2 regions of the Glutamicibacter sp. St.4D3 genome follow, and region 2 is predicted to be linked to the other one. Evidence: predicted binding sites of a transcription regulator. Region 2 holds the regulator's gene; the other holds the start of a gene.
What was found. Region 2 encodes LexA, which represses DNA repair genes until DNA is damaged. Its sites were predicted from a motif close to TCGAACANNTGTTCGA; they were not measured.
Positions count from the first base shown of each region.

Region 1: xsc (sulfoacetaldehyde acetyltransferase) is a predicted target of LexA. The motif match lies at 3,764-3,779, and genes of this name have one in related genera.

Region 1 is NZ_AP039380.1:318,387-333,398, forward strand. Features, by position in the region: gene AC6I21_RS01530 (cobaltochelatase CobT-related protein) at 71-1,795, opposite strand; gene AC6I21_RS01535 (AAA family ATPase) at 1,808-2,788, opposite strand; gene AC6I21_RS01540 (IclR family transcriptional regulator) at 2,791-3,618, opposite strand; gene xsc (sulfoacetaldehyde acetyltransferase) at 3,794-5,653, shown strand; gene AC6I21_RS01550 (alpha/beta hydrolase family protein) at 5,800-6,462, opposite strand; gene AC6I21_RS01555 (hypothetical protein) at 6,515-6,841, opposite strand; gene AC6I21_RS01560 (hypothetical protein) at 6,851-7,444, opposite strand; gene AC6I21_RS01565 (ATP-dependent Clp protease ATP-binding subunit) at 7,650-10,193, opposite strand; gene AC6I21_RS01570 (response regulator) at 10,310-11,002, opposite strand; gene AC6I21_RS01575 (sensor histidine kinase) at 11,317-12,507, shown strand; gene AC6I21_RS01580 (malonic semialdehyde reductase) at 12,849-13,469, shown strand; gene AC6I21_RS01585 (hypothetical protein) at 13,549-14,742, opposite strand.
Region 2 is NZ_AP039380.1:1,013,167-1,028,178, forward strand. Features, by position in the region: gene miaA (tRNA (adenosine(37)-N6)-dimethylallyltransferase MiaA) at 1-410, shown strand, start outside; gene dapF (diaminopimelate epimerase) at 440-1,369, shown strand; gene AC6I21_RS04675 (class I SAM-dependent methyltransferase) at 1,434-2,039, opposite strand; gene hflX (GTPase HflX) at 2,470-4,038, shown strand; gene AC6I21_RS04685 (ATP-dependent DNA helicase) at 4,031-6,022, shown strand; gene AC6I21_RS04690 (NADPH:quinone reductase) at 6,048-7,031, opposite strand; gene AC6I21_RS04695 (glycoside hydrolase family 76 protein) at 7,173-8,246, shown strand; gene AC6I21_RS04700 (NUDIX domain-containing protein) at 8,243-8,716, shown strand; gene lexA (transcriptional repressor LexA) at 8,843-9,562, opposite strand; gene AC6I21_RS04710 (LysM peptidoglycan-binding domain-containing protein) at 9,823-10,179, shown strand; gene AC6I21_RS04715 (histidinol-phosphate transaminase) at 10,253-11,377, shown strand; gene hisB (imidazoleglycerol-phosphate dehydratase HisB) at 11,390-12,010, shown strand; gene hisH (imidazole glycerol phosphate synthase subunit HisH) at 12,011-12,646, shown strand; gene AC6I21_RS04730 (CG2302 family histidine operon protein) at 12,649-12,798, shown strand; gene priA (bifunctional 1-(5-phosphoribosyl)-5-((5-phosphoribosylamino)methylideneamino)imidazole-4-carboxamide isomerase/phosphoribosylanthranilate isomerase PriA) at 12,832-13,572, shown strand; gene AC6I21_RS04740 (excalibur calcium-binding domain-containing protein) at 14,048-14,986, shown strand.

The sequences.
Region 1 (15,012 bases), 690 kb from region 2:
TATAGATGACGAGAGCGCAACAGTGTCTACTGGGTCTCCAACGGGTACGAATGACAGCAGGAAGTTGAATTTAGCGGAGGGTGGGAAGCCTTGCCAAGAGCGACAAGAAGGCACGGATCCCGCGGTCGCTGGAAAGCTCACAGTCTTCAATTACTACTGCCTGATCACCGAAATACGGGCTCATGTCTAATCCCAAACCTATTCCTGCGACACTTGTTCGGCTAGTATTTGCGTGCCTGATCACCTCAACCAGATCCTGGTGGAGGTAGGATGCACCGTTCGTTTGTGTCGTGGCGGTATCCGATGGACTTCCATCTGAAATGACGATAAGAACTCGACGTTCTGCGGCATTTTCGGATAGACGGTGTAGGGCCCATCTCACAGCTTCACCGTCTACGCCCTCCTTGTAGAGAGGCTGGTGCAACAATGCGCCGATGCTGTTCCGGCTCGTCCGCCAGCTTGAAGTGAAGTCTTTAAAGATAAGATGGTTTATCTCGTTCAGCCGTCCCGGCTGTTGGGGTGAGCCGGCACGACGCCATTCGCTTAGCGGGCGGCCGCCATTCCAAGCTCGCGTTGTGTAGCCGAGGACCTCTACGGGAACCTCACACTGATCCAGCGCTCTTATCGTCAGGTTCAGAAACGAAGCAATCGATTTCGCATGGTGCCGCATCGATCCCGAGCAATCGATGAGAAAGCTGATCGCTGCGAATGGATGCGATGCTTCGTGTGTTTCTCGAAATACTCTATGGTCAGTGGGAGAGGCAATCAACGTAGCCAACCTGCCGCCGTCAATCAAGCCGCGTTCGGCACCCCCATACCAGCCATCCGGTGTGGGATAGCAGAAGATCGCTCGCAGGGCCCGTGCGAGGAATCTGTGGTTTATTCCAGATTGAGACGCTAAATGCGCGATCTCCGCACGGTAGCGTTCGAGTAGCCCAGCACGAATATGCTGGGTTGCCGGAACAACCTGATCATACTGTCGGGTAAAGGCACGGTAGCGGGAATCCTCGCGCCCGCTCTTGGATCCAGGGTCCAATGCTGCACGTGCGACGGCAGCAGCTTCACCAGCGACATCCAGATGTAGAGTGAATCGTGAATCATCCGCTCGACGTCGTGGTGCCGGCCGACTGCCGCGATTGGAGTGGTGCGCGGCGATACTGTCGTCTACCAGTCTGGCAATACGCAGTGAGATCTGCGCGAATCGGAGCTGGTCAAAACGTGCCGGACGGAGACGGGCCGCTAACGCCCCGATGCCGGATGGGAAAGCTATGCGCGCAGCTTCGATGGAATCTTCCATCTCTGGAGCTAGCCCGGTGCCATTGATTTTGGACCGGCAGACTTGGGCCAGTGCGAATAGCATCTGCCCTAGCTCCGTCTCTGCCAAAGCTGACGCCTGAAACTGTGTGGTCCAACTGTGAAATCCATTGTCGAGATTTGAGCGAACGCCAGGCAACCTGTTTAGCGACTCGCACCGGAATTGCTCGAGAAGCTCGAAGATGAAACGGCCGCCCGAAGATTTCGGAAGTAGCTCTTGATGCTGTCTCATATCTGAATGACGCACCCGAAGGGCCATTCCGTCGCTAGCGCCTCGATAGGCGTGCAAATCGGAATAGCCAATTTGAGGGTAGAGATGGGCTGCGTTGATGGGAAGCATCCTGCCGGAGCTCCAGGCAGTGTTGCCACGTAACTCTAATCCGGCATCAGCACTCAGTGCCCGGAGGCAAGCGCTCTGGAGGCGTCTGATCTCCTGAGCGTGTTGTGATATGCGGGGCGGCTCCGTAGGCTGTTCAGTCATCGCTGAAGCCTTCTAAAAATCAATGGCCATAGACTCTGGCAGTTCTGTGTCAAAACAACGTTGGAAGTATTCCGCGATGAGAGAGTGTTCTGATTCATCGCACTTATTGAGGAAGGTGAGGCGAAATGCCAAAGCAGGATCGCGGAATATTTCGATGTTTTGGGCCCAGGTGATCACGGTGCGTGGCGACATGAGTGTAGAAACATCGCCGGCCGCAAACCCGTCACGCGTCAATGCAGCAACGGACACCATGGCACGAATTAGCTCCATGCCTTCCGGAGTGCGAGCCAGTTCCGGAACACGCCCCGCTACGATAGAGATCTCGTCCTCAGCCGGCAGGAAGTTGAGGCTGGCGACAACGTTCCAGCGGTCAATCTGCGCGTGATTTAAGCGCTGCACACCATGATAGAGACCGTTCAAGTTTCCCAATCCGACAGTATTAGACGTTGCGAACAACCGAAAATGCGGATGGGGCTGAATGACGCGATTCTGGTCGGGCAGCACGAGTGCCCCGTTCTGCTCTAGCAGGCGTTGGATTACAAACATGACATCTGGACGACCTGCATCGTACTCATCAAGAATGAGGGCCATTGGTTGGCTCATCGCCCAAGGAATGACACCTTCTTGGAACGATGTAGTCGGCTGCCCATCACGTATCACGACGCTATCCTTGCCGACCAAATCCATACGCCCTAACTGCCCGTCAAGGTTGACTCGCATCACCGGCCAACGAAGACGCGCCGCGACCTGCTCAATATGGCTCGACTTGCCCGTGCCATGCATCCCCTGCACCAAGACTCGCGAATCGTGCATGAAACCCGCGAGTATGGCCAACGTGGTGGGCTTATTGAACCGATAGTTCGTGTCGATTGTTGGTACATGAGGCGAGTCACCAAGAAATCGAGTCACCGTTAGGTCAGTATCAATATCGAAGAGTCTGCGCGCGCTCACGCTTTCGAATTCGTCAGTCGGTGCCGGGGCGAAGGTCGTCATCTTTACCATCCTGCAGCTAGTGGGCTGTCGTCTTCTTCCAAATCCTCAATTCGCGCAATATCTGCGGCTGCTTGCTGTACCAACGGCAGTAGCTGTTCCAGATCCGATGCAGATTTGCGCATTACCGGTGCTTGAATAGCAACGCACATATTCGAGCGTCCTGCCGCGTTCGGAACTAAGACCGCGAGACACACTAGGCCGTTCAAGAATTCTTGACGGTCGAGTGCATAGCCCTGCTGGCGAACGAGTGCCAGCTCGGATTCCAGTGCCTCAAAATCGGTCAGCGTTTGCTCCGTGTACCGAGGTAGGCGACCCGTGCCGAGTAGACGACGGCGCTGCGCAGGGCCAAATTGAGCGATGATGAGCTTTCCACTCGCTGAACAGTGCGCCGGAACGCGAGAGCCCGGGCCGAGGTGTACGCGAATTGGTTCAGAAGTTTCGACGCGATCTAGATAGATCACCTCGTTGCCAGAGAGGGCGGTGATATTGCAGCTTTCGCCGATGCGGGACACTAGGTCCTGCAAGATCGCGTTACGCGCACCTTTGCGTGTGTCGTTAAGTAAAACGTCCTCGGCAAGACGCCGCATTCTTGCTCCCGTGGCGTAATGGCGTCCATCGCTGTGCCGAGTTAGCAGATCCGCGCTTTCCAGCTGCTGCAACATCCGGTGCAATGTCGGCTTAGGCAGACCGGTCTGATCGACAAGTGATTGCAGCGTAAATAGCTGATCTCGGCTCGTGATGAGTTCCAGTAAGGCGAACAAGCGTAGTGCCGGCGTCTCGCCCTGAACTGACCCCTGCGCCCCGAGCGAAGGCTCGGTGAGATTGTCCATGGTAGGACTCCTCCCGATTCGAAGTTTCATTAAATACTAACATTCGAAACAAAAAGCTGAACAGGTCTTGACGAATGTGACTCAGCTCGCATAGCTTTGGTGTCAATCCCATTTTCTATGGGAAAACGCACCATTTTCTGAGATGCAGAAAGTATGTTCCACTGAAGGGGGCAACATGTCCGAACAGATCATTGAATCCCAGCGGGTTGAGACGGACGACGCGAGCGCGCAGGCAGCGCCGGTCGCCAAGCGCGAAGCGGTCAAGGGAGTGCAAAAGATGACGCCGTCTGAGGCGTTCGTCGAAACTTTGGTAGCCAATGATGTCACCGATATCTTTGGAATCATGGGCTCAGCCTTCATGGACGCCATGGATATCTTTGCGCCCGCAGGGATTCGCCTGGTACCGGTGGTTCACGAGCAAGGCGCTGCACACATGGCTGACGGCTACGCCCGTGCGTCCGGGCGGCACGGTGTAGTCATCGGGCAGAACGGCCCTGGCATCTCAAACTGTGTCACCGGTATCGCCGCTGCATTCTGGGCCCATAGCCCGGTTGTTATTGTGACTCCAGAAGCGGGCACCAACACCATGGGACTGGGTGGTTTTCAGGAAGCCAACCAGTTGCCTATGTTCCAGGAGTTCACCAAGTACCAGGGACATGTCACCCATCCCAACCGCATGGCAGAATACACGGCACGTTGCTTCGATCGGGCCATGAGCGAAATCGGCCCGACACAGCTCAACATCCCTCGCGATTACTTTTATGGCGAGTCCACGACGGAGATCCCTGAGCCACGTCGTGTCGACCGTGGAGCGGGTGGAACGAAATCGCTCGACGAGGCGGTGGAACTGCTGGCCCAGGCCAAGTTCCCCGTGATTATTTCCGGTGGGGGCGTCGTTATGGCTGACGGCGTCGAAGAGTGTAAAGCCCTCGCCGAACGGCTAGGCGCTCCGGTCGTGAACAGCTACCAGCACAATGACTCGTTCCCTGCCAGTCATCCTCTTTGGGCCGGTCCTCTGGGATACCAGGGCTCGAAGGCGGGGATGAAGCTGATTTCCCAAGCTGACGTCGTCCTCGCACTGGGCACGCGACTTGGACCATTTGGCACCTTGCCGCAGTACGGCCAGGCTTACTGGCCAAACGATGCAAAAATCATTCAAGTCGACGCTGATCACAAGATGCTGGGCCTGGTTAAGAAGATCTCCGTCGGTATCTGCGGGGACGCCAAGGCTGTCGCGACGGAACTGGTCGCGCGTCTGAAGAGCCGTGCGCTTGATTCGGATGCCACGAAGGCGGAACGTGCTTCAGCTATCCGGGCTGAGAAAGAAGCGTGGGAAGAAGAGCTCTCGGCTTGGACTCACGAAAAGGATGACTATTCGCTGGATGTGATTGAAGAAGCCAAGGACGAAGACGGCAATTGGCTGCATCCTCGTCAGGTCCTGCGCGAGCTGGAGAAGGCCATGCCGGAAGACGTTATGGTTTCAACCGACATCGGCAATATCAACTCTGTGGCCCACAGCTACCTTCGTTTTGAGAAGCCACGCAGCTTCTTTGCGCCGATGTCCTTTGGCAACTGCGGCTACGCGCTGCCGACGATCATTGGAGCTAAGGCAGCCGCGCCTGAACGACCGGCGATTGCTTACGCAGGGGACGGCGCGTGGGCCATGAGCATGGGAGAAGTTCTGACGGCGGTCCGCCACGATATCCCTGTCACTGCGGTTGTATTCCGGAATCGGCAGTGGGGTGCAGAGAAGAAGAACCAGGTGGAGTTCTACGGGCGCCGCTTTGTTGCTGGCGAACTCGACAACGGCGAGAGCTTTGCAGAGATGGCTCGCAGCATGGGCGCTGAAGGAGTCGTAGTCGACAAACTTGAGGATGTCGGACCCGCACTCCAAGCTGCCGTGGATGCACAAATGAACGACGGCAAGACCACTGTCATCGAAGTGATGTGCACCCGAGAATTGGGTGACCCGTTCCGCCGTGATGCGCTGTCGACTCCAGTGCGCCACCTCGAGAAGTACAAGGACTACGTATAAAAGGAGACCGAATATAAGCAGCGAATAATCTGCAATAAACGGCCCGACTAGAGGGCTCTGTACACCGGGTAATGGGTGTCCTGTCACTCTCCCACTAGGGGAGGGCCAGGACACCCATTGCCTTTACCCTCGGGCCCAAAAAATAGTTACAGCAGAAACTGGTCGATGAAGTTGGAGGCAAGCGGAGCGAGCAGGGCTCCATCTTGCTCGACCGAGCGCCCGGAGTATGCAGTTTTGAAGGAATGATCCCCGCCTTCGATCCAATGCAGCGTTGCCCTTGCGCCAAGTTTTCCGACCACATCCTCGAGCAGCTGCGGTGTTGCAAAAGGGTCCTTGGTTCCCTGCAAGAACAACATTGGGGTGTCCAGACCGTACAGATGCTCATCGCGCAGTTTTTCGGTCTTCTTTGGTGCGTGCAGCGGATAACCAAGGAAGATGAGGCCTGGAGTCTGCATCCCTTCGGCCACCGCTGCCGACGCCATGCGCCCACCGAAGGATTTGCCAGCGGCGAATACGGGAAGACCTGCGGCAAGATTTTCAGCAGCCCATTCCCTTACCTGTTTCCACACTTCTACTGCTCGGGGAGCGCGGTCCGGAAACTTCTTGCCCGCATCCATGTATGGAAAATTAAAGCGCAGCGTGCTGATCCCAAGTCCGGGCAACGCAGTGGCAAACCCGGACATAAACGGGTGGTCCTTGCCCGCGCCTGAGCCGTGAGCGACGATGAGAAGCGCCTTTGGATCCGCGGCTGGATCCCAGAGCGCGCTCACGGTCTCGCCGTCGAATGGAATTCGTAGTTCTTCGCTCATGTGGTTAACCCTATGTGGAGGCATTGACGTCGTAAGGTCGTGGAGTAGAGCATTACTGGCTCCATTGCTCGCGCGTTCCCGTGCTGGATTCCTTCCCGTTTTCAGTTTTTACAGTCAACTTCTCCACGGCCTCACTACTATGAGCTTTCTTGTTGATCTTCAGAATCATGTTGCCGGAGACAAAATCAACACCGGGGATTCTTGCAGTGTCGTAGGTATTGTTTTGCCATTTTCCGTCCGCCAAGGTCACCAGGAGCTCTCCGCGTGCAGGCGCCTCAACGGATGCAATGTACGCGTGAGGATCGGTGGGAATGCAGGACCGATAATCCTCCAATTTCTTGATGCTCTTTCCGCAGAAGGACTCGTACGTATCATTCATGCTGTCGAGCTACTGCACGTATTTTTCTTCGGCCCAACTCTCCAGGTCGGCCGGATCCGCTCCGGTGCGCGCACGAGAGTAGGTGCCGCTTTTTGAGCCGTCTTCTGTCGTGAAAGTGACGGCTTCCAGCTCTGGAGAGGATTCTCCGATGCTCTCGAACATAACTAGTCCCATGACGCGCAGCTCATCCTCAGCGGTTTGGTAGCTCTGGAACATGCCGTCCGAATTGAACCGATAGGAATTCTCTAGGTAGACAGTGATATTGCCCGGTTCGTTAACTTTCCATGAGTTGATGAGGTTGTAGGGCGGAAGAAACCCCTTAACGGACTTGATCCCCGAATTCTCTACCCACATGGCCATCTTTTCGTCCGCCCACTGCTGGGCGGTAGCCGTCGTGGCAGGGGATGCGCCCGGACGTGACGATGCAGGATCCTCACTCTGAACGGAGGATACGTCTGGATTCGCTGTAGCGGCAGCAGTGGACGGTGCCGCCGACGAAGGCTGGGTGACCGCTTCAGCGCTCTTCTGCGGAACCGCTGCCGTGGAACAGCCGGTGAGCAGCAGCCCGGCAACAACAAGAGACAAGGGGATAGCTGCGCGCATGAGGCCTTCCAGGTCGGGTGATTCCCGATCAGTGTAGACCGGGACCTGATAAGGAACGAAACCTGTTTGGCCACCTTCTCGCCTCGTCTCGCCCCGCGGCTCTGTCCGCTGTTCCCGGCACAGCAAAACTGCCCCGCAGCCTTCGCACACAAGGTGAAAAGGACTGCGGGGCAGTTGCAGCTAGCAGCTGGCTACCGCGTTCGGGTTAGACCCCGAAGTATTCGGCGGTGGTGGCGGCCGCCACCGGCTGGTCCTTGCCGACCGACAGTTTCCCGTCGACGACATCGACCAGAACGGTGTCGCCCTCGCCCAGTTCGTCGGCGACCAGCAGATCCGCGATCGCGTCGTGAACCCTGCGCTGCACCAGGCGGCGCAGTGGGCGGGCGCCGAACTCCGGATCGTAGCCCTCGGTTGCCAACCAGCTGGTGGCCGCATCGGTCACCTTCAGCTGCAGCTTCTGGTCGGACAGGTAGCTGCGGGTTTCCCCCAGCACCAGGGTCACGATCTGGGCAATCTCCTCCTCGCTGAGCTTGCTGAACAGCAGTACCTCATCCAGGCGGTTCAGGAACTCGGGGCGAACGAATTCGCGCACCTTGCCCATGACCTTTGCCCGGATGTCCGAGCGTTCGCTCTGCGCATTGGCGGAGGCGAAGCCCAGTGAACCGGTGCGGCTGGCCAGGTACTGGCTGCCCAGGTTGCTGGTCATCAGGATCAGCGTGTTCGAGAAGTCCACGGTCCGGCCCTGGGCGTCGGTCAGCCGTCCGTCATCGAGCACCTGCAACAGAACGTTGAAGATGTCCGGGTGGGCCTTCTCGATCTCGTCGAGCAGGATCACCGAGTATGGGTTGCGCCGCACCTTTTCGGTCAGCTGGCCCGGCTCGTCGTGACCGATGTACCCCGGAGGGGCACCGATCAGCCGTGCCACGGTGTGCTTCTCACCGTATTCGCTCATGTCGATACGGATCAGCGCATCGGACTTGCCGAACAGGTTCGTCGCAAGCGCCTTGGCCAGCTCGGTCTTACCCACGCCGGTCGGGCCCAGGAACATGAACGAGGCAATCGGACGGTTGGCGTTGGCCATGCCGGTGCGTGAACGACGCACCGCACGAGCCACCGCGGAGACCGCATCGTGCTGGCCGATGACCGAGGAATGCAATTCCTCTTCCAGTTTGGCCAGGCGCGACTTGTCATCCGAGGTGATCCGGGCGGCCGGGATGCCGGTCGAGCGGGCAATGACCTCGGCGATCTGCTCCTCATCGACCACGCGGGTCACGCTCTTGCCACCGGTGGACTCCACCTGGCGGATCCGTTCGGTCAGCTCGGTGATGTGGTCGCGCCACGCACCGGCGTCCTCGAACCGTTCCTCCGCGATGGCCCGGGCCTTGTCCCGTTCGGAGTCAACCAGCTCGGAACGCAGCGCCTGGACATCCACGGTGCCGTCGGCGGCAATCGAGCGCCGGGCACCGGCAATGTCCAGCAGGTCGATGGCCTTGTCCGGCAGCTGACGGTCGGTCAGGTAGCGGGCCGAGAGGCTCACCGCGGCCTGCAGGGCCGCGTCCGTGTACTGGACTTGGTGGTGATCCTCGTAGGACTCCTTCAGACCCTGCAGGATCTGCAGTGCATGCTCCTCGCTGGGCTCATTGACGGTGACCTTGCCGAAGCGGCGGGTCAGCGCGGCATCCTTCTCCACCTTGCGGAACTCGGAGAGGGTGGTGGCGCCGATCAGCCGCAACTCACCGCGGGCCAGCCGCGGCTTGAGGATGTTGGCCGCATCCATGCTGCCCGATTCCCCGGCCCCCGCGCCGACCAACAGGTGCATCTCATCGATGAACACGATGGTCTGGCCCTCGGCGCTGGCGATTTCCTCCAGCAGGGAGGTCAGGCGCTGCTCGAAGTCACCGCGGTAGCGGGTACCGGCGAGCATGCCCGGCAGGTCAATGGAGATCAGCCGGGTGCCCGAGATCTGCTCCGGCACCTCGTCGGCGACGATGGAACGGGCCAGGCCCTCGGCGATGGCGGTCTTGCCGACGCCGGCTTCACCGATCAGCACCGGGTTGTTCTTGGTGCGCCGGGCCAGGATCTCAATGACCTGCTCCAGTTCCTGGTCGCGACCGATCACCGGGTCGATCTGCCCATCGGCAGCCAGTGCGGTCAAGTCGGTGCCGAAGCGCTCCAGCATCGACTCGTCGGATTCCTGTTGCTGTTCCTGCTGCCCCTGGCCGGCGGCACGCTGTGCCTGTTCGGCAGCGGCCTGCTGCAGGGACTGGGCGGTCACACCGTGCTCGGCCAGCAAGATTCCCACCGGGGACTCCGGGGAGAAGACAAAGGCCAGGAACAGGTGCTCCGGATCAATGTAGGTGGAGCCGTAGTTGCGAGCCACCTGGTAGGCGTCAAACAGGGAACGCTGGGCAGCGGCCGAGAGCCGGTTGGTCTTCTCGTTGCTTTCCGAGCGCTTGGGAAGACGCTGGTTGGCTGCGGCGGCCAGGGCCTCGAGGTCCACTCCCATGAACTTCAAGTGCGAGGCAACCGGTTCGGTATGCAGCAATGCCAAAAGCAAGTGCAAGGCATCGATTTCGTCGTGGCCGTCCTCGCTGGCAATAGTGGCAGCCCGTGAAACCACTTCATGAGTGCGTTGCGAGAGCAGACGGGTGATGTCGATCGGACGGGCTGATTGGGCTCGCGAAGAGAGGAACCGCGAAAGGAATTCCTCAAACGAGCCATCGGCGGATGAACCGAAGAACGCTGGCAAGTGAGCCTCCTGAAACTTGAGTGTTACGTACTCATGTTCAACGCTACAGATCGCCAACTATTCCCGAACACCGAAAATTGGTTCGAAAGTTATGCGCTTCACACGCTGGGGCGGCTTTAACGGTGCGGGGGGTCGATTTCTCGCGCGTTGAGATTCACCAGTTGGAGCTGGGTGGCCACGATCAGTGCCTGGACGCGGTCACGCACGCCAAGCTTGTGGAAGATTTTGGCCATATGCGATTTAACCGTCGTCTCGGCGACATCGAGGTATTTGCAGATTTCGGTGTTGTTCAGGCCTTGGGACAAGAGGGTGAGGATCTGCATCTCGCGGGCGGTGAGGCCCAGCTCGTCAGCGACACCTTCGGAGGAGGCGGGCGGGCTGTAGGCACGCTGCACGGCTGCGATCAGGTCCGTGGATACCGAGGGGGAGATGGCGGCGGTGCCCGAATGCACCGACAATACTGCCTGAACGATTTCCGCCGGCTCGGTATCCTTCACGAGGTATCCCGAGGCGCCGGCCAGTAGGACGGGCACCAGGTAATCATCGGAGGAGAACGCGGTAATCGCCAGGATTGCCGTTTGTGGACTGTGGTGTTTGATCTGTCGGGTGGCCTCGACGCCGTCCATGATCGGCATCTGCAAATCCATGAGAACAACATCCACCTCGTGAGAGGAGCAGTAGTTTACTGCTTCCTGTCCATTTTGTACGGAATTTAATAACAAAATGGCATCGTCTGTTGCTAGGATTGTGCCCAAGGCACGCCGGATGAGCGGTTCGTCGTCCGCAATCAGAACTCTGACTTGCTCCATGGGTAATTCAACTTCCTTTGCGGGAACCGAAAAAGTGGCTGCTTAGTGTCGAAGTATATAAGTTCTAGCGTTGGGGATGGATTATGAAACTCGTATATGCAGCAGCTGCACTGGCCTTGGCTATCTCGCCAATTGCCGCCGTTCAGTCCGCCGCACCCGCCCAGGCCGCACCGGCCGTGGCGCAGGCAGGACCTCCGGTGGCTTCGCCGGCCGGTTGGGCAACCGACTTCTCGAAGTGGGTCTGCAAGCGCTACGGAGTGTCTTGCTAATCAGCCTTTCGATGGCTTACCGCTTAGGCCCGGTTTAGAGTGCGCATGAGTTTACGAACAAAATTGCACCTAAGCCGGGTCTTCGGCGGTAGGAACCTGATTATTTGGCTCGGAATACTCGCTCTCGCAGCTGTAACGCTTACTGAGATTGTAACGCTGCTACAGAACGGCATCGGAAACAGTGATGGGCGAGTGATCCGAGCTGCTGGCTTTGCGGTCCTACTTATAATCATTCTTGCTCTGGCTTACAGGTTTGTGTGGGCTTCCCTTGGCGCCTACATTGCGATGTTGTTTTTTGCCTTTGGCAATGGGGAACAATTACTTCTTCTTGTTGCTTCACTCGGTATTTTTACCGCCTTGGTCGCAAGCGTTGATTCTGCGCTCGTCCGAAACATCTACCTGTCATTGTTAGTGGTTTGGATGTTGCAGTTTGCCATCCGTGCTCAAGATGACGCAATCACGCTAGTCGTACAAATTCCCGTAGTTATTCTTGCTTTTATGACCTCACGCAGCATCTTTGTGCTGCTCGAGAAGAACCAGCAGAGCGTGAAACAGATGGAGAGACTGCGGGAACGTACAGAGAACGCTATTCGTGATGAGCGAAAGAACATCGCGCGGGATTTGCATGACATTGTCGCCCACGACATCACTATCGTGGCGATGCAGTCCAAGGCCGCGAAGTTCGCAAACAATGACAATACTTCGCGTGAAGCGATCGACGTGATCTCTAAGCTCAGTTCGGAAACGCTGCACGATCTACGCTTAATGCTTAATGTTCTCCGTAGCGATGGAACCATGAGTGATATTGGGGCAGATCTCGACGGGAAGCCATCGGCAACTACTATCCAAGCCCTCCAGGGAGTAGCGGTTTTCTCCCAGCGTCTCAGAGACGCTGGGTTCGGCGTGCAGACTGACGTAGACGAAGAAGAAATTTCTGAATTGCCACGCTCGGCACATACTGCTCTCTATCGAGTGATGCAGGAAGCAACTACTAACATCATCAAGCACGCGGAGCCTGGCAGCCAGTGTTCCATTTCGCTCAAGCGCCGCGGAGACACTGCGGTGCTGCGCATGGTGAATCAAGTGATGACTAGCAAGAAGATCGCCACCAACGACGCATTGTGGGGTGGCAGTGGTCTCATTGGCATGGAAGACCGCATGCGGGCTTTCGGAGGCCAATTTGAGGCCGGAAAGCATGCTCACCAGTGGATTTTGGTCGCTGAGATCCCCTTCTGACCCACCCCCTCCTACTTAAGTACTATTTCGCTTCACAGAATGACGGGTTAAGTTAGATATGTATCGGTGAAGACCGATCACCGCGGAAGACGAATGACGGGGTTTTGCGAGTGGCTCCTGATTTTATCCGCAGTGATTAAAAGGTACGTTGCGTGTACTACGGAGTGTAACTTTCTCGGTGATGTGCCCCCATCGCATGCCGTGTCCGAGAGTACATGCAACGTACCTTTTATAACGTCCAAACGCATTCTGTATGTGCTTCCACTCACAATCGGTTGCACGGATCCCCAATGATGGCGAACTGTTGAGTTGTAAACGAATTCGCCCCTGAAGGAGACCCCGTGACCCAGCAGGCATATGCCACGGCCCACGACGCATACACCATCGATCCCGCAGCGATGGATCAGCTGTTTTTCGAAGCCCGCAGCGCTAATTCCTTCAGTGGCGAACCGGTATCCGACGAGACCCTCGAAGCCATTTACGATGCCATGAAGATGGGTCCGACGCTGATGAACAATCAGCCGCTGCGCATCAGTTGGATCAAGAGCGATGAAGCGCGCAACGCCATCGCCGCTACCATGTCCGGCTCAAATGCTGCCAAGGCGCTGGCGGCCCCGGCCCTGGCGGTGTTGTCCTTCGATCCGGAATGGCATGAACAGTTCCCCAAGTTCTTCCCGCACGCCCCGGAACGCAAGGCAATGTTCGAGGACGCCGAGTCCCGCGCCGCCGTGGGCAGCAGCAATGCCTGGCTGCAGGCGGGCTACTTCCTGATGGCCGTGCGCGCAGTAGGCCTGGCCGCCGGACCGATGGGTGGATTTGACCATGCAGCTGTGGACGCGGCCATTAACGAAGAAACGGGCCACAAGTCCTTCATGATCGTCAACGTCGGCAAGCCGGGCGCCAATGCCTGGATGGAGCGCCTGCCGCGCCATGAGGCGAAGTTCGCGGTGCGCAGCCTCTAGCAAGAAGTACAGGTGGGGCGCGGTCCATACTTGGACCGCGCCCCACCTGTATCAGACGTCCTGTTCGTGGGACTGTTTGCTAGCCCTGTTCTGGGGCCTCGGATTCGCCGCTGAGCAGCCGTTCGGATACCTTCTCCAGCGCGCGTTCCAGCGGGCCGCGAACGACTTCTGGCACCTCGATGAACTCGTCGATGACCACCAGGCCCTCGCGCTCGAAGCAGCGCAGCACGCGCTCAACTTCGGGGATGGTCGATTCCAGCTTGGGAATCAGGTGATGTTGTTCCTCGGGCAAGTCATCCTTGCCCGGTACTTGCAACGCGAACTCGGCACGCGGCTGGTTGGACGAAGCGGCATTGCTCAAGACGCCGGCCACCATCTCGGCCACCTCGCCTTGGCCGGGAACCGCCAGAGCATTGGTGAGCACGTTGGAGAAGATGACTTCGGCGACGAGCTCCTTGATCAGCCGGGCGCCTGGGCCGGTGGCGGCGTTCAGGGCGTCCCGCAGGCTCTCGGTGGGCACTGCGTTGGGCGCATCGTAACGCAGCATGGCCGTTCCAATCAGGGCATCCCAGTAGGCCGAAAGCCGTGGAATCTGGCCGAGGGAGGAAACTGCCGTTCCATCGGCCGGTTCCCAATCCTTTACCGGGTCCGTGGCGGCCTCATCAATCCGCACGTCCATGCCCAAGGCCGCGGCGGCCTGCTGCAGCTGATCGCCATGCAGCACGCCACTGGGGTCTGTCGGCTGACCCGCGCCAACCCACGCCACCAGCTCCCGCGCGGCGAAGACCAGCGGCAACTGCTCCAGTGCGGCGTTGGCCTCGTCGTCCTCCATGAAGGGCACGACGATGGGGGAGTCTCCGGCCATGCGGGAAAGGAACTCGAAGCTGGCCTTGAAGTCCTCGACGCTGCCGCCGAAGTGGGCGCTTTGACCCAGGAAGACCAGGTACTGCTTCAGCAGCCCGGCGCTGGCCTTGAGCACTTCCTCACCCAACGAGCGCAGGTGTCCGAGTTGCTCACCCAGGGCTGTGGAATCCAGGGTTGTCACATCGACTTCCTTGCGCAGCTGCGCATGCACGGTCAGCAGGGTGGTCAGCCCCTCCAGCGCGGCGCGGGTTTCGGCGGCAGACTCGTGTTGGAAGTGGCGGTACAGGGCCTGCTTGAAGGGCTGCAGGGCCTGGCGGACCTCGGTTTCGAAGGGTACCGAGCTCGCGCCGGGGCGGCGCGCGGGGTGGCCCTGGGCGGTCTTCTTCTTGTGCGGTTTGCGTGATGCCATGACGGGCGCGCGGTCCTTTGCGTAGGTTGGCAGTAAGAATCTGATTCCAGTCTACGCAGGCGGTTCTTAGCCCCGATGGGCTCCATCGGCGGGCTGGAATTCCAAAACGTGGAAAACATCAGCAAAACACCGGTATTCCGAGCAGAGGCAGCGAAAGCCCGTTGAGCGCCGCAAATATTGCGGTAGTTCCCAAGTTTTACTCCAAAAAATTCAGCGTAGTACAAAATGTGGTCTGGATCACCGTTGAATCTCCAGTTCGCGTTGCAATCG
Region 2 (15,012 bases):
CCGGGCGTGCGTTCAGCTCCTATATGCCCCAACGCCAGTACTTCCAGCCGGCCATCCAAATCGGGTTGAACCTGGACCGGCCGGCACTGCATGAACGTCTGGCCGCCCGGGTGCATCACATGGATGCACAGGGCCTGGAAGATGAGGTGCGTGGCCTGCTTGATCGGGGGCTGCGTAAGGGGAAAACCGCGTCCCGGGCCATCGGCTACCAGCAGTACATTGACCTGATCGATGGGAAGCTCACCCGCGAGCAGGCCATCGACGCCACCATTGTGGCCACGCGCAAGTTCGCCCGTCGCCAGATTACCTGGTTTTCGGCAGATGACCGGGTTACTTGGCTGGACCCCACCGAGGATGGAACCATAGAGCGGGCGCTGGAACTTGTCTCCAGCGACGCCGCCGCGCACTAGCGAAACCACCGCCAGCAAAGGACACCCCCATGGCTCATGCACTTGATCAGCTCACCGGCCTGTCCTATGCCAAGGGCCACGCCACCGGCAACGACTTCGTGCTTATTTCCGATCCCCAGGACCAGCTGGTGCTGCAGGCCGAGCACGTGGCCGCGCTGGCCGACCGGCACTTCGGGCTCGGCGGTGACGGGGTCATACGTGCCGTGCCCACCGCAGCGGTGGAGGAGTACGCCTACCAGGTGGAGGCGCAGCCCGACGCATACTGGTTCATGGACTACCGCAACGCCGACGGGTCCATCGCGGAAATGTGCGGCAACGGGGTGCGCCTGTTCGTGCATTTCCTGATCCAGGAGCAGCTGGTGGACCTGCCGGTGGGCAGCACCCTACAGATTGGCAGCCGTGCCGGGGTGAAGCAGGTGACCCGGCTGGAGGACGGGTATGCGGTCAACCTGGGTCCCTGGGGGCTGATCCATTCCGAACAGGCCAACGACAACGCGCTGGACAGCCTGGTGCGAGCCCACGGCTGGGAGCAGGGGCGCCCGGCCTTGTCCATCACCATGGGCAATCCGCACGCCGTGGTGGCCCTGGCCGAGATGCAGGAGCTCTCGGCCCTGGATCTGAGCGTCGCGCCCGCGGTGGATCCGGTGCCCGAACACGGGACGAACGTGGAATTCGTGGTGCCGGCCGAGCCGTTGGTCTCCGAAGGGATTGGGGCCGTGACCATGCGGGTTCACGAGCGCGGGGTCGGGGAGACGCTCTCGTGCGGCACCGGAGCCTGTGCCGCAGCGGCGGCGGTCCGCTATTGGGCCGGTTCGACCACGGTAATCGATGACTGGGTGGTGAACATCCCCGGCGGACAAGTGGGGGTGGCTTTCCGCAAGAACGAGGATGGCACCGACGATGTCATCCTCAGCGGCCCAGCGGTCCTGGTCGGGCGCGGAGTATTGACCCGCGACTAGGCAGGCAGCGCTTCGTGCTGGCCAAGGCCAGCCACCTTCGAACGGCGCTTGGCCCGGGCACGGATTAGTTCGGCCGGGTGACCTTCAGGATGCGGAAGCCCTTGGAGCTGGTCTCGCGGGTGATGCTCCAGTCCGTTGGCAGCTGCCCCACCAGCCACTTCTGCAGTGAATCGCTGCCCAGGTTCTTTTGGACCACCATCCACGCTTCACCGCCCGGAGCCAGCCGGGGCAGCCACTTCAGCAGCAGCTCGTGCAGCGCGTCCTTGCCGATGCGGATCGGCGGGTTGGACCAGATGGTGTCGAATTGCAGGTCATCCTCGAGCCCGTCGGGGTCGCTGATGGTCAGGTTCTCCAGTCCAAGCGCCTGGGCGTTGAGCCGGGCCAAGTCGATGGAGCGCTCATTGACCTCAACCCCGTAAACCTTCGAATCCGGGTTCTGCAGTGCCGCGGTCATGGCGACCGGACCCCAGCCACAGCCGATGTCCAGGACGGTGCCGCGTGGGGCCGGCACGTGCTCCAAGAGCACCGCGGTGCCCTTGTCCAGCCCGGTGGGGGAGAAGGTCCCCGAAGCGGTTTGCACCTGGTACTTCTGGCCGTTGAGCTCGACCGTGATGGTGCGCCGTTCATCGGCGGACGCGGGTGTGGCGCTGAAGTAGTGATCCGAGCTCATACACCGAAGATTATCCCGGAGTGTTCACGGCCAACAAACGATGTGCGCTACGCAATATCGCCAGGACCGGGCAACTGGTAGAATTTCTGGCATGATCCTGATTTTCGTCTAACACCGTCAGCACGGTAACCCGCGAATCCCGCTAACAGCCCGGGCATATTTCTGATGCCCCCAGCGTTGAGATTCCATGGACGACATCAGGGTTTTTCTCTTTGGACTGCTTCCCTTCCTTGCCCAGCTCTCAAGGTGAAGTGTTTGCCAGGGATCTTAATTTCCCTTGTTCCAGCGTGTTGCCGATTCGAATCATTAATCAGCAGCGAACAGCGCAAGGAAGACAACCATGTCGAATCACATCGAACGTCCCCGTGGCCAATCGCCAACCGGGGGCAGCGAGCACTATTCTGGAATGTACAGCACTTCAAAGGGGAACATGACCAATACCGAGTCCAACGAGAACAACTCGCCGATGGATGACGAGCAGATCCAGGCCGCCATCGACCGGATCCTGGCTGCCGACAAGCAGCAGACGCCGACCACGCACCGGTTCGCCGCCGAGGACGAAGAGGACATCTTCGCCAACCGCGCCACCGCCCTGGACAGTTTCGTCCAGGAGCACACCGAATACGACGGCTTCCAGGAAGATCTGGCCGATCGTCGCGCGCTGCGCCGCGTAGCCGGGTTGTCCACCGAACTCGAAGACGTCACCGAAGTTGAAAATCGCCAGCTGCGCCTGGAACGCGTGGTGCTGGCCGGGGTCTGGTCCGAAGGGACCGCCCAGGAGGCCGAGAACTCGCTGCGCGAACTGGCCGCGCTGGCCGAAACCGCCGGTTCGGAAGTCCTGGACGGGGTCGTGCAGCGTCGCCTGAAGGTCGACCCGAATACCTACCTGGGATCGGGCAAGGCCGAGGAGCTGCGCGGCATCGTCGCCGACACCGGGGCGGATACCGTGATCGTGGACGCGGAGATCGCGCCCTCCCAGCGCCGTGCGCTGGAGGACATCGTTAAGGTCAAGGTCATTGACCGCACCGCACTGATCCTGGACATCTTCGCCCAACACGCCAAGTCCCGCGAGGGCAAGGCCCAGGTGGAACTGGCACAGCTGGAGTACCTGCTGCCGCGCCTGCGCGGTTGGGGCGAGTCGATGTCCCGCCAGGCCGGTGGCCGGGTTGGCGCCGCCGGCGGCGGCATCGGTTCGCGCGGTCCTGGTGAAACCAAGATCGAAATGGACCGCCGGCGCATTCGCGACCGGATGGCCAAGCTGCGCCGCGAGATCAAGGGCATGAAGCCGGCCCGCGAGGCCAAGCGCGCCAACCGCAGGCGCAACGAGGTCCCCTCCGTGGCGATCGCCGGGTACACCAACGCCGGCAAGTCCTCGCTGCTCAACCGGCTGACCAACGCCGGGGTGCTGGTGGAGAACGCATTGTTCGCCACCCTGGATCCCACCGTGCGCCAGGCGGCCACCGAGGACGGGTTGACCTACACACTGGCGGACACGGTTGGTTTTGTCTCCAACCTGCCCACCCAGCTGGTGGAGGCGTTCCGCTCCACGCTGGAGGAGATCGCCGACTCGGATCTGATCCTGCACGTGGTGGATGCCTCCCACCCGGATCCCGAAGGCCAGATCGCCGCGGTGCGCAAGGTGCTCACCGAGGTGGAGGCCATGCACATCCCGGAGATCATCGTGCTGAACAAGGCCGACGTGGCCGACCCGTACGTCATCGAACGGGTGCGCAACCGCGAATCAAACTCGGTGGTGGTCTCGGCCTACACCGGGCAGGGCATCGACGAGCTGCTTGCCAAGATCAGCTCCTCGATCCCGCGGCCGGACATCCAGCTTGAAGTGCTCATCCCGTATGAGCGCGGGGACCTGGTGGCCAAGCTGCACCAGGCCGAAGCCGAGATCCTGGACAGCGAGCACCAGGAATCGGGCACCCGCATGATCGTCAAGGTCCGCAAGTCGCTGGCTGCGGAGTTGGAGCAGTACAACATTCATGGATAAGCAGAAGCAGGCGTTGGACCTGTTGGAGACCGCCGTGTCCTCCATGGGCGGCCAAAGCCGCACCGGGCAGCAGGAAATGGTGCGCCAGGTGGTGCGCGCCCTGGAGGAGGACGAGCACCTGCTGGTGCAGGCCGGCACCGGTACGGGCAAGTCGATGGGGTACCTGATTCCGGCCCTGGCCTACGCCCAGACCTCGGCCAAGCCGGTGATCGTCTCCACCGCCACCCTGGCGCTGCAGTCCCAGATTGTGGGCCGCGATGTCCCACGCCTGCTTAACGCCCTGAAGGGCAAGCTTTCGCGTCCCATGGACGTCTCCCTGCTCAAGGGCCGGGCCAACTACCTGTGCCAGTACAAGCTCGGCGGCGGGTACCCGGATGACGAGGGCACGCTGTTCGCCATGGACGAGGCCCCGGCCGCCGGCCAGGTCTTCTCCCCGCTGGCAACCGAGGTCATGAAGCTGCGCGAGTGGGCCGAGGAAACCGAGACCGGGGACCGGGACGAACTGGTGCCCGGGGTCTCGGACAAGGCCTGGCGCCAGGTCTCGGTTTCCGCCATGGAATGCCTGGGCTCCCAAAAGTGCCCGATGGCCGATGAATGCTTCTCCGAGATGGCCCGGGCCCGGGCCGCCGAGGCCGACGTGGTGATCACCAACCACGCATTGCTGGCGGTGTCCGCGTTCGAGGGGCTCTCGGTGCTGCCGGACTTCGATGTGGCGATCATCGATGAGGCCCACGAACTGCAGGACCGGGTCACTTCCTCGGTGGCCAGCGCGTTGTCTCCGCGCACCGTGCTCACCGCCGCCGGGTCGATGAAGCGCCACTGCGCGGTCAACGTCGATGAAATGGTCAACGCCGCCAACCGGCTGGACAAGGCGCTGTCCGGGCAGGCCACTGGCCTGCTGGAACGCGGCCTGGACGAGGCCAGCGGGATTGCACTGAACGACATCGCCGAACAGGCCCGGGTCATCCTGTCCCTGACCAAGCCCGAAGCCGGGGATCCGGTGGACGGTGGCCGGCAGACGGCCCGCTCGCAGATGCAGGCGGTGCTCGATGACTCGCTGCGGATGCTGGAGCACGAGGAACGCCGCGAGGTGATTTGGACGTCACGGCCGCGTGAGTTCGTTGAGGGCCGTGGCTATGTGGAGGCCGATGAATCCACCCCCGCCACCCTGAACGTGGCGCCGCTGTCGGTGGCCGGCAAATTGCGCGAGGGCCTGTTTGACGGGCGCACGGTCGTGCTCACCAGCGCCACCCTGGCCATCGGCGCCCAGTTCGACTCCGTCGCCGGGGCGCTGGGCCTGATGGGGGAGGGCGCCCCCTCCTGGCAGGGCGTGGACGTGGGCAGTCCGTTCAACTACCCCAAGCAGGGGATCCTGTACGTGGCCAAGCACCTGCCCAAGCCCGGGCGGCAGCTCAGCGCCGAAACCCTGGATGAGATCGAGGATCTGATCGAGGCCTCCGGGGGAGGGGCGCTGGTGCTGTTCACCTCGAAGCGCTCGGCCGAGGAGGCGGCGGCGATCCTGCGCCCGAAGCTGGACGTGCCGATCCTGTGCCAGGGGGAGGCGAGCATGAAATCCCTGGTCGCCGACTTCAGCGCCGACCGGGATGCGTGCCTGTTCGGCACCATGACCCTGTGGCAGGGGGTGGACGTGCCGGGGGACGCCTGCCGGCTGGTGATCATCGACAAGATCCCGTTCCCGCGCCCCGATGACCCGATCTCCAAGGCCCGCACCCAGGACATCGCCCGCCACGGCGGCAACGGATTCATGCAGGTCTCCGCCGCCCACGCTGCGGTGCGCCTGGCCCAGGGGGCCGGACGCCTGATCCGGTCGATCAACGACAAGGGCGTGGTGGCGGTGCTGGATTCCCGGATGGCCACTGCACGCTACGGCGGCTACCTGAAGAGCTCGCTGCCGCCGATGTGGCCCACTCCGGACAAGAAGGTCATCCTCGGGGTGCTCAAACGGCTGAACCCGAACAAGTAGCCGGGGCCGGCCGCCCCCGCCCGGGTCAGCCGCGCAGGCGCACCAGAACCTTTCCATGAAGCCCACCGGCCTCCACCAGCCGGTGGGCTTCGCCAGCCTGCTCCAAGGGCAATTCGCGATCCACCCGGTACTTCAGCTCCCTCGTGGCCAGCAACTCATTCAGCGCGGCGGCCGCCGCAGAAAGTTCCTCGGCTCTCGCGTTCGAGACGGCGAAACCCTTCACGCTCACATCCCGGGTGTAGAGCGCACCGACCGGAATGCTGGCCTCGGCCTGCAGGCCCGCGGAAATCAACACGGTGCCCCGGTTGGCCAGCGCCGGGATAAGCTGGGCCAGCTGCTGGTGACCCGACGTGTCCCACCAGATCGCGGCACCTTCGGGCACATGGGAGGCCACCGCTTCGATGAGGTCGGGCCGGGCATAGTCCAGCACGGTGTCAGCCCCCAAATCCCTGACCCAGGAATGATCCGCCGGGGCGGCGCTGGCAATCACCCGGGCGCCCCGGGCGCAGGCAAACTGCACGGCTGCACTGCCCACGGCACCGGCCGCCCCACCAATGAACACCGACTGCCCGGCGGCCAGCGGTGCGCTGCGCCCCAGCCCCAGCCACGCGGTGGTCATGGCATGGGACAGCGCCACCACGCCGCGCAAATCCGCCACGTTCTGCGGGAGCGTGAAAAGCCGTGCGGCCGGCACCACGCAGAATTCGGCAAAGGACCCCTGCCGCCTGTCATACCCCAACGAGTTTGACCAGACCCGGTCCCCGACGCTGAACCCGGTGACCGACTCGCCCACGGCCTCGACCGTGCCGGCCACATCCCGACCGAGGATGAACGGGGAGGGAAGCTCGGTGGCGTACGCGCCGGAACGCACAAAGGTGTCCACATGGTTCACGCAGGAGAACTCGGCGCGCACCAACACCTCGTCCGGTTTGGGTGTGGGAATCGGAACCTCACGCACCGCAATGGCTTCAGCCGGACCGGGAACATCGATAACCGCCGCATGCATCATGTCTCCAGCATGCTCCCGCGGCCGGCGCCAAGCCAAGTACGGCGGCCAATGCGCGCGCTGGGCGGGAAACGTAGACTCGTCACAGAACACCGCCGCACCCGGTGGTTGCCCGCCGACCCCTGTCAGGTAGAGGAGCAGTGCATGACCCACAGCTGGACCGCGCTGGCCGACAACGCTGCCCGTGATGTCAACGACCGTTTCGGGCACCGGCTCATGGGGCTGCCCGGCACCTGGATCGGAGCGTTGCGGGCACCGGTTCCCACCCCTAAGGCGCCGGCAGCCCGTGGGCGCCGGATCCGAGGGGACGCCCCATGGTCTGAATGGCACTACTGGTGGCAGGCCCACTACCTGGACGCGATCGTGGACATGGGGTGTCACTATGCGCGGGCCGGCGCACCCGAGGCAGCCAAGGCCGAGGTGCGCCGCGGGCTGCGGCTGCTGCGCGGGATCAAGATCCGCAACTTCGGGGTGTTCCCGAACTATTTCTTTGATGACATGGCCTGGCTGGCGCTCTCCAGCCACCGGCTGAACGCGCTGTGCCTGGAACTGCACCAGCAACCGGCAAAACTTGCCCAGTCGGCGGTGGACTCGCTGACCCGCCAACTGCGCAGCGGTCAGGATTCGGTGCTTGGCGGCGGCCTGTACTGGTCACGCAAACGCGCGTTCAAGAACGTGCCGGTCAACGGCCCCGCGGCCCTACACTTCGCCCGCATCGGGGACCGGAAAACCGCTGGCGCGCTGGTCGACTGGATGCGAGAGAAGCTCTTCGACCCCACCCTGGGCCTCTACCTGGATGGGATCTATCTGGTTAACGCCGGGCATCGGCTCGAAGGACAGATCTACACCTACAACCAGGGCCCAATCCTTGGGGCCTGGCTGGAGCTCGGGGACGAACGGTACCTGCGCCAGGCCGCCGACCTCATCGACGCGGTGGACCGTGGGCTCACCGTTCCACAGCAGGGGCTGCGCCTGGAACAGGGCGGGGATGGGAGCCTATTCACCGGAATCCTCTGCCGCTACCTGGCGCTGGCCGCTACGGATCACCGACTGCCGCAGCAGGCGCGGCAAACCGCCGCGCGGCTCGTTTCCGATACCGCCGCCACCGTCCTGGACAAGCAGACGGCTCAGCTCTCGGAAGCCGTGCAGCGCTGGAGCATCCTCTCGGCCGCAGCGGTCGTCACGCAGAGCACCGACCTGAAACGAAGGACCTCATGAGCCTTCCACCGCAGGACTTGCCTCCGGCACGCAGCGGACTCATCGCAGTGAGTTACGTGATCTTTCGCCAAGCCGACGCCGTGCTGCTGCAACAGCGGCGAGGCACTGGTTTCCTGGACGGGTACTGGGGCGCTGCCGCCGCCGGGCATCTGGAGAATGGGGAAAACGCAGTAGCGGCAGCCATTCGAGAAGCTGGCGAGGAGCTGGGTGTACTGGTCTGCCAAGAACATCTTCACCCCCTGACGGTGCTGCAGCGCCCGGCTGCGGTCAAGGATCAGCCCGGCCGCGTCGACTTCTTTTTCGAATGCCGCACCTGGCAGGGCACACCCGAGATCCAGGAGCCGGACAAGGCCGTGGATCTTCGCTGGTTCGGGCTCGATGACCTGCCAATCCCCGTGGTGCCCCACGAAAAGGTGGTCCTTGAACAACTGCGCCTGCCACTGCCGGCCTTCACCTGCCTCGTCCCCTAGCGGACGTTTTCCGGATGAATTGATTCCCGGCTTGGGTGGGAGCGTCGAGCAGAGCCAAAACAAAATCCCGGTGTGCCGCGTTTGGTAACGCGAAACACCGGGACTGTGCCGAAGGTGGCAGGAAGGCTAGAGCGAACGCATCACCGAAACAACGCGGCCCATGATGGTGGCGCTGTCGCCCAGGATCGGTTCGTAGCGCGAGTTCTGCGGAAGCAGCCAGGTGTGGCCATCACGCTGGCGGAAGGTCTTGACGGTGGCTTCCTCATCCAGCAGGGCGGCAACAATGTCGCCGTTGTCGGCGGTCTGCTGACGGCGCACCACCACCCAGTCGCCGTCGCAAATGGCGGCATCCACCATGGAGTCGCCCGAAACCCGCAACATGAACAGCTCACCGTGGCCCACGAGCTGACGCGGCAGGGAGAAGACATCCTCGACGCTCTGCTCAGCTAGGATCGGACCACCGGCGGCAATACGTCCAACCAGTGGCACCATCGTGGTGTCCGCCGAGGTGCTCAGCTCAATGACCTTGGTCTCATCGGCCGGCTCCGGCTGGGCGGCCGGTTCCTTGGAAGCGGATTCAGACTCGTCGTTCAGCTGCAGCGGAAGCAGAATTTCCATGGCGCGGGGGCGGCGCGGGTCCCGCCGGATATAGCCGAGCTTCTCCAGCTGACCCAACTGGTGGGTTACCGAGGAGAGGCTGGCCAACCCGACCGAGTCGCCAATCTCACGCATCGAGGGCGGGTAGCCGTTGTTCCCGATGGCCCGCTGGATGGTTTCCAGGATCTTCTTCTGGCGGATGGTCAGCGACCGAGCATTGGCACGCGGAGTGCGTTGTGATGCTGACATGTAATTTCTGCCTTCCCTAACGATTGCGAGTCATGGCCGAGCGGTCAAACTGTCGGTGCTGACTGTTGTGATGTCCTCATGCTCGATTTACTTCGAAATCCTAGTGGATTTCGAAGCCTCTTTCAAAGATTTGTTCGAACTATCTAGACAAGTGTCGCCGAGCTCTGTTAGAAAAGATGTACTAGATCCGAACATATCTTCGAATGAGATGTTCGAACATTAGAAACTCGCATCACGCTCGTCCTGAGAGGAGATCGGCCATGGCCACTACGGCACTGGATAAAGATCAAAGCACCACACGCATGCGAATCCGCCTGACCCGACGCGGCTGGGTTGTGTTGATCGGGGTTCCGGTCTTCCTGCTGGCCCTGGCGGCAACTTTCCTGCTGACCACGTTCTCCAACTCCGTAATGGCCTCCGACCAGGAGCCAGCAGGCGTTGAAACGGTGGAGGTGACCGTCATTCCCGGGGACACCCTGTGGGACTTGGCCAGCGAATACGCGCAAGGCTACAACCAGGAAGATGCCATTCGCTACATCGGCGAAATGAACTCGCTGCATGGCGGCGTGCTGCAGGCCGGACAAACCCTGCAGATTCCGGTCCTGGACCAGCAGTAGCCCGCGGTTCATTGTTACCGCCTGGAGCGTCACTGATTCACTGCCAGCGGCCGCCCCAGCTTAGAATTACCGTGTGAAAGACCGCAGTGAACTGTTAAGTCAACTGCCCTTGCGTGAGAATCTCCGCGGGCTCTCTCCCTACGGCGCGCCGCAAATCGACGTGCCCATCCAGTTGAACGTCAACGAAAACACCCATCCACTGCCGCCGGCCGTGGTCGAGGCAATTGCACAAGAAGTGGCCAAGGCCGCCACCACCCTCAACCGCTACCCGGACCGCGAATTCACCGAACTGCGTGAACTGCTCGCCGACTACCTGGGGCATGAACTGCGTGCCGAGAACATCTGGGCGGCGAACGGCTCGAACGAAATCCTGCAGCAAATCCTCCAGGCCTTCGGTGGACCGGGACGCAGCGTCATGAGCTTCGTACCCACGTACTCCATGTACCCGCTGCTGGCCAGCGGCACCGACACCGCCTTCATCGCCGGAACCCGTGCCGCGGACTTCACGCTCAGCGCCGAATCGGCGGCCAGCCAGGTGCGCGAACACCGCCCGAACATCGTGATCCTCTGCTCACCCAACAACCCCACGGGTACCGCCCTGGGGCTGGATGTCATCCAAGCCGTCTACGAGGCGGCCAGCGAGAACAACGCGATCGTGATCGTCGATGAGGCCTACGCCGAGTTCGCGTTGGCCGGAACCAAGTCCGCGCTGGGCCTGCTGCCCGGCCGCCAGCGCCTGATCGTCACCCGGACCATGTCCAAGGCGTTTGCGCTGGCCGGGGCACGCCTTGGCTATCTGGCCGCGGCCCCTGAAGTCAGTGACGCCATCCGGTTGGTGCGTCTGCCCTACCACCTCTCGGCGGTCACCCAGGCCACCGCGATCGCGGCACTGAAAAACGTGGACGCGCTGCTGGCCGAGGTCGAACAGATCAAGACCCAGCGTGACCGGATCGTCACCCGGTTGACCGAACTGGGCCTGCAGCCCTCGGTCAGCGATTCGAACTTCGTGTTCTTCGGCGGGCTGCAGGATCCGGAAGCGATTTGGCAGGGCCTGCTCGAGGCAGGGATCATTGTGCGTAACAACGGGATCCCTGGCACCCTGCGCGTCACCGCCGGCACCGAGGCGGAAACCACCGCCTTCCTCGACCGGCTCAGCGAGCTGCTCGAACCGGCGCACCAGCAAACTGCCAGAAGCTAGCGAAGGAAGAAGATGTCTGCCGAATCCCTGGGCGGCCGCAAAGCCCGCATGGAACGCGTGACCAGCGAATCGTCCGTGTTCGTCGAACTTGACCTGGACGGCACCGGCAAGTCCGAGATCAGCACCTCCGTGCCGTTCTTCGACCACATGCTCACCGCACTGTCCAAGCACTCGCTGATCGACCTGACCGTGCGCGCCACCGGCGACACCCACATCGACGTGCACCACACCGTGGAGGACACCGCCATCACCATTGGCGAGGTGCTGCGCACCGCCCTGGGCAACAAGGCCGGCATCCGCCGGTTCGGCACCGCCTACGCGCCGTTGGACGAGGCCCTGGCCCGCGCCGTCGTGGACATCTCCGGGCGGCCCTACCTGGTGCACGGCGGGGAGCCGGCCGGCCAGGAATACCACCTGATCGGAGGGCACTTCACCGGGTCGATGACGCGCCACGTCTTCGAGTCGCTGACCTTCCACGCCCAGATCTGCGCCCACATCGAGGTACTCTCCGGGCGCGACCCACACCACATCGTTGAAGCGCAGTTCAAGGCCCTGGCACGGGCGCTGCGCGAAGCGGTGGAAACCGACCCCCGCATGGGGGACCAAATCCCGTCCACGAAGGGTGCGCTGTAGGTGGGAAGTAAAAACGTAGTCGTCCTGGACTACGGGTCCGGCAATGTCCGCTCTGCGGTACGCGCCCTGGAGGCGGCCGGAGCCAACGTGGAGTTGACCGCCAACTCCACCGCGATCCTGGAAGCCGATGGCCTGGTGGTCCCCGGGGTGGGGGCCTACGCCTCGGTGATGCAACAGCTCAAGGCCATTGACGCGCCGCGCTGGATCGGACGCCGGGTTGCCGGCGGCCGACCGGTGCTGGGCATCTGCGTTGGCCACCAGGTCTTCTTCGATGAGGGCGTGGAACACGGGGTGCGCAGCCAGGGACTGGGCGAATGGCCCGGCGTCGTGGAGCGCCTGGAAGCCGAAGTGATCCCACACATGGGCTGGAACACCGTCCAGGTTTCCGAGGGCAGCCGATTGTTCGAGGGGATCGAACAGGAGCGGTTCTACTTCGTGCACTCCTACGGCGTGCGCCACTGGGAGTTTGACATCACCCAGCCGGCGATGAGCGCCCCCAAGGTCACCTGGAGCACCCACGGCACCCCGTTCGTCGCCGCCGTGGAAAACGGACCGCTCTCCGCGGTCCAGTTCCACCCCGAGAAATCCGGCACGGCGGGCAACCGCCTGCTGCGCAACTGGTTGGAGACCCTCTAAACATGTGGACCGTTGTCTTGTTGGGAGTCGGAGCCTTCCTGGCCGGGGGAGCGATCTCCCTGAAAAGCCAGAAAGCCCACATCTCCTGGATCATCGCCTGCTGGGCGCTGGCCGCCATGGCAGTCATTGCCGGGTGGGTCCTGACCCTGTAGCGCCCTACGCCACCGCAGAACACAAAGGAAACAATGAGCGAGCAAACACACCTGGAACTGCTTCCCGCCGTCGACATCGCCAACGGGCAGGCCGTACGCCTGGTCCAGGGCGAAGCCGGCTCCGAGACCGGCTACGGCGATCCGCTGGAAGCCGCATTGGCCTGGCAGAACGACGGCGCCGAATGGCTGCATCTGGTGGACCTGGACGCCGCCTTTGACCGCGGACACAACACCGACATTGTCCAGCGCATCGCCCAGGAACTGCAGATCAAGGTGGAGCTCTCCGGCGGCATCCGCGATGACGCCTCACTGGAGCGGGCCCTGGAATTCGGCGCCACCCGAGTGAACCTGGGCACCGCCGCCCTGGAGAACCCCGAATGGACCGCCAAGGCCATTGAGCGCTTTGGCGACAAGATCGCCGTCGGCCTGGACGTGCGCGGCACCACCCTGGCCGGTCGCGGCTGGACCAAGGAAGGCGGGGACCTGTGGGAGGTGCTCGCCCGGCTGGAGGACGCCGGCTGCCCGCGCTACGTGGTCACCGACGTCACCAAGGACGGCACCCTGCGCGGCCCGAACGTGAAACTGCTGCTGGAAATGTGCGCCAAGACCGACAAGCCGATCGTGGCCTCCGGCGGCATCTCCTCCCTGGATGACCTGCGCGCGCTGCGCGAACTGGTTCCCGAGGGCGTCGAAGGCGCCATCATGGGCAAGGCGCTGTACGCCGGTCGCTTCACCCTGCAGGACGCCCTGGAAGTCGCGGCCGGACGGGCTTAGCTAAGTCGGGTGCAACTGATTAGTTGAATTATGGGTCTCGTGAACACGGAAAGTGTTCGCGGGACCCATACGCCGTTGAAAGACGACTGTCGAGCGACTCCATCCAGCCGTGGTCGGGGTGATCACTGCTGCGCTGACAGGTTCGCGTGCGGGATCAGAGATTCAATTTGACGGACCGTGTCCGGGAGCCCCCCCGCGGGTCTAACGCGTCAATCCAAACATAATCTCCGGGCCTTTCTCACGGCTGTCTGGAGCCTTTGCTCACTCACTAACAACGCCGCCCGTCGTACTGGTTTACTTCTCACGATGACGTGGCATTAGGTGAGCCGACGGCTGAGGTGGAACCTTGAACTGCTGAAGACCCCCGGCTTCTTTTGTTATCAAAATGTCACAATTTTTTAGCTAAACAAATTTGCTTTAAACGCGAACTCATCCAAGACTATTGTTGTATCTTTCACTGTCTGGGGGGGACATCATGAGCACCAATTTTCCGGGGACTCCACCGAGCCCAAAAATGACGAAAACTAATCGAAAACTTTTGCTAGCGCTGGTCCTTTTAGGGTTGCTGCTACTTCTGATATTCCTGCCGGAAGTGGTCCTGCTCCTTGCCTTGTTAGGAGTGGTGCTCGGCGCGATTGCGATCTTTGTCGGCCGCATTCCCTGGGTTGCTCGGTCGAATCGCAAAATGGCTGCCAAGGGCACCGGTATTCTCGCGGGGTTGGTTATCGTCGCCGCGGGCATTATCGGTATTCAGAATCCGGTGCCAGCACCCGAACCCAATGCAGCGCCCGCCGTTCAGCAGAATGATTCTGCAAGCCCGGAACCTGCAGTTGCAACCGAGTCCTCCACTCCGACACCGGCCCCAGTGCTGGATGACTATGTAGGGGACCTTTGCGACGGCGACGACTTAGTGATGGAACAAGGCCACGAGCAACTGTACTGTGACAAGGACGCGAACGGAGCGCTTGTCTGGGTAACCGCTAATGAGCACGAGAAGTTGCTTCTTGCTGAAAAGAAGGCGGCAGACGAGGCTAAGGTCAAGAAGGCAGCAGAGGCTGAGGCCAAGAAGGCGGCCGAGGCGAAGAAAGCCGCCGAAGAGAAGGCTGAACAGGAAAAAGCTGCACTAGAAAAGGCCAAGAAAGAAAAAGCTGCCGCCGCGAAGGCGGCCCAGGAAAAGGCCGCTGCTGAAAAAGCTGCAGCCCAGAAGAAGGCGAAGCAAGAAGCCGAGAAGAAAAAGGTGCGAAAGCCCGCAAGTACACCGAAACCTGCGGCACCGAAACCAGCTCCTAATACTAGCCGTTACTTCAAAAACTGCACTGAAGCACGTAATGCTGGCGCAGCGCCCGTTTATAGGGGCGAACCGGGCTATGGCAAACATCTGGATCGTGACGGTGACGGAGTCGGGTGCGAGTAGAGATAAGACTACTCGGGCTCGGCCTC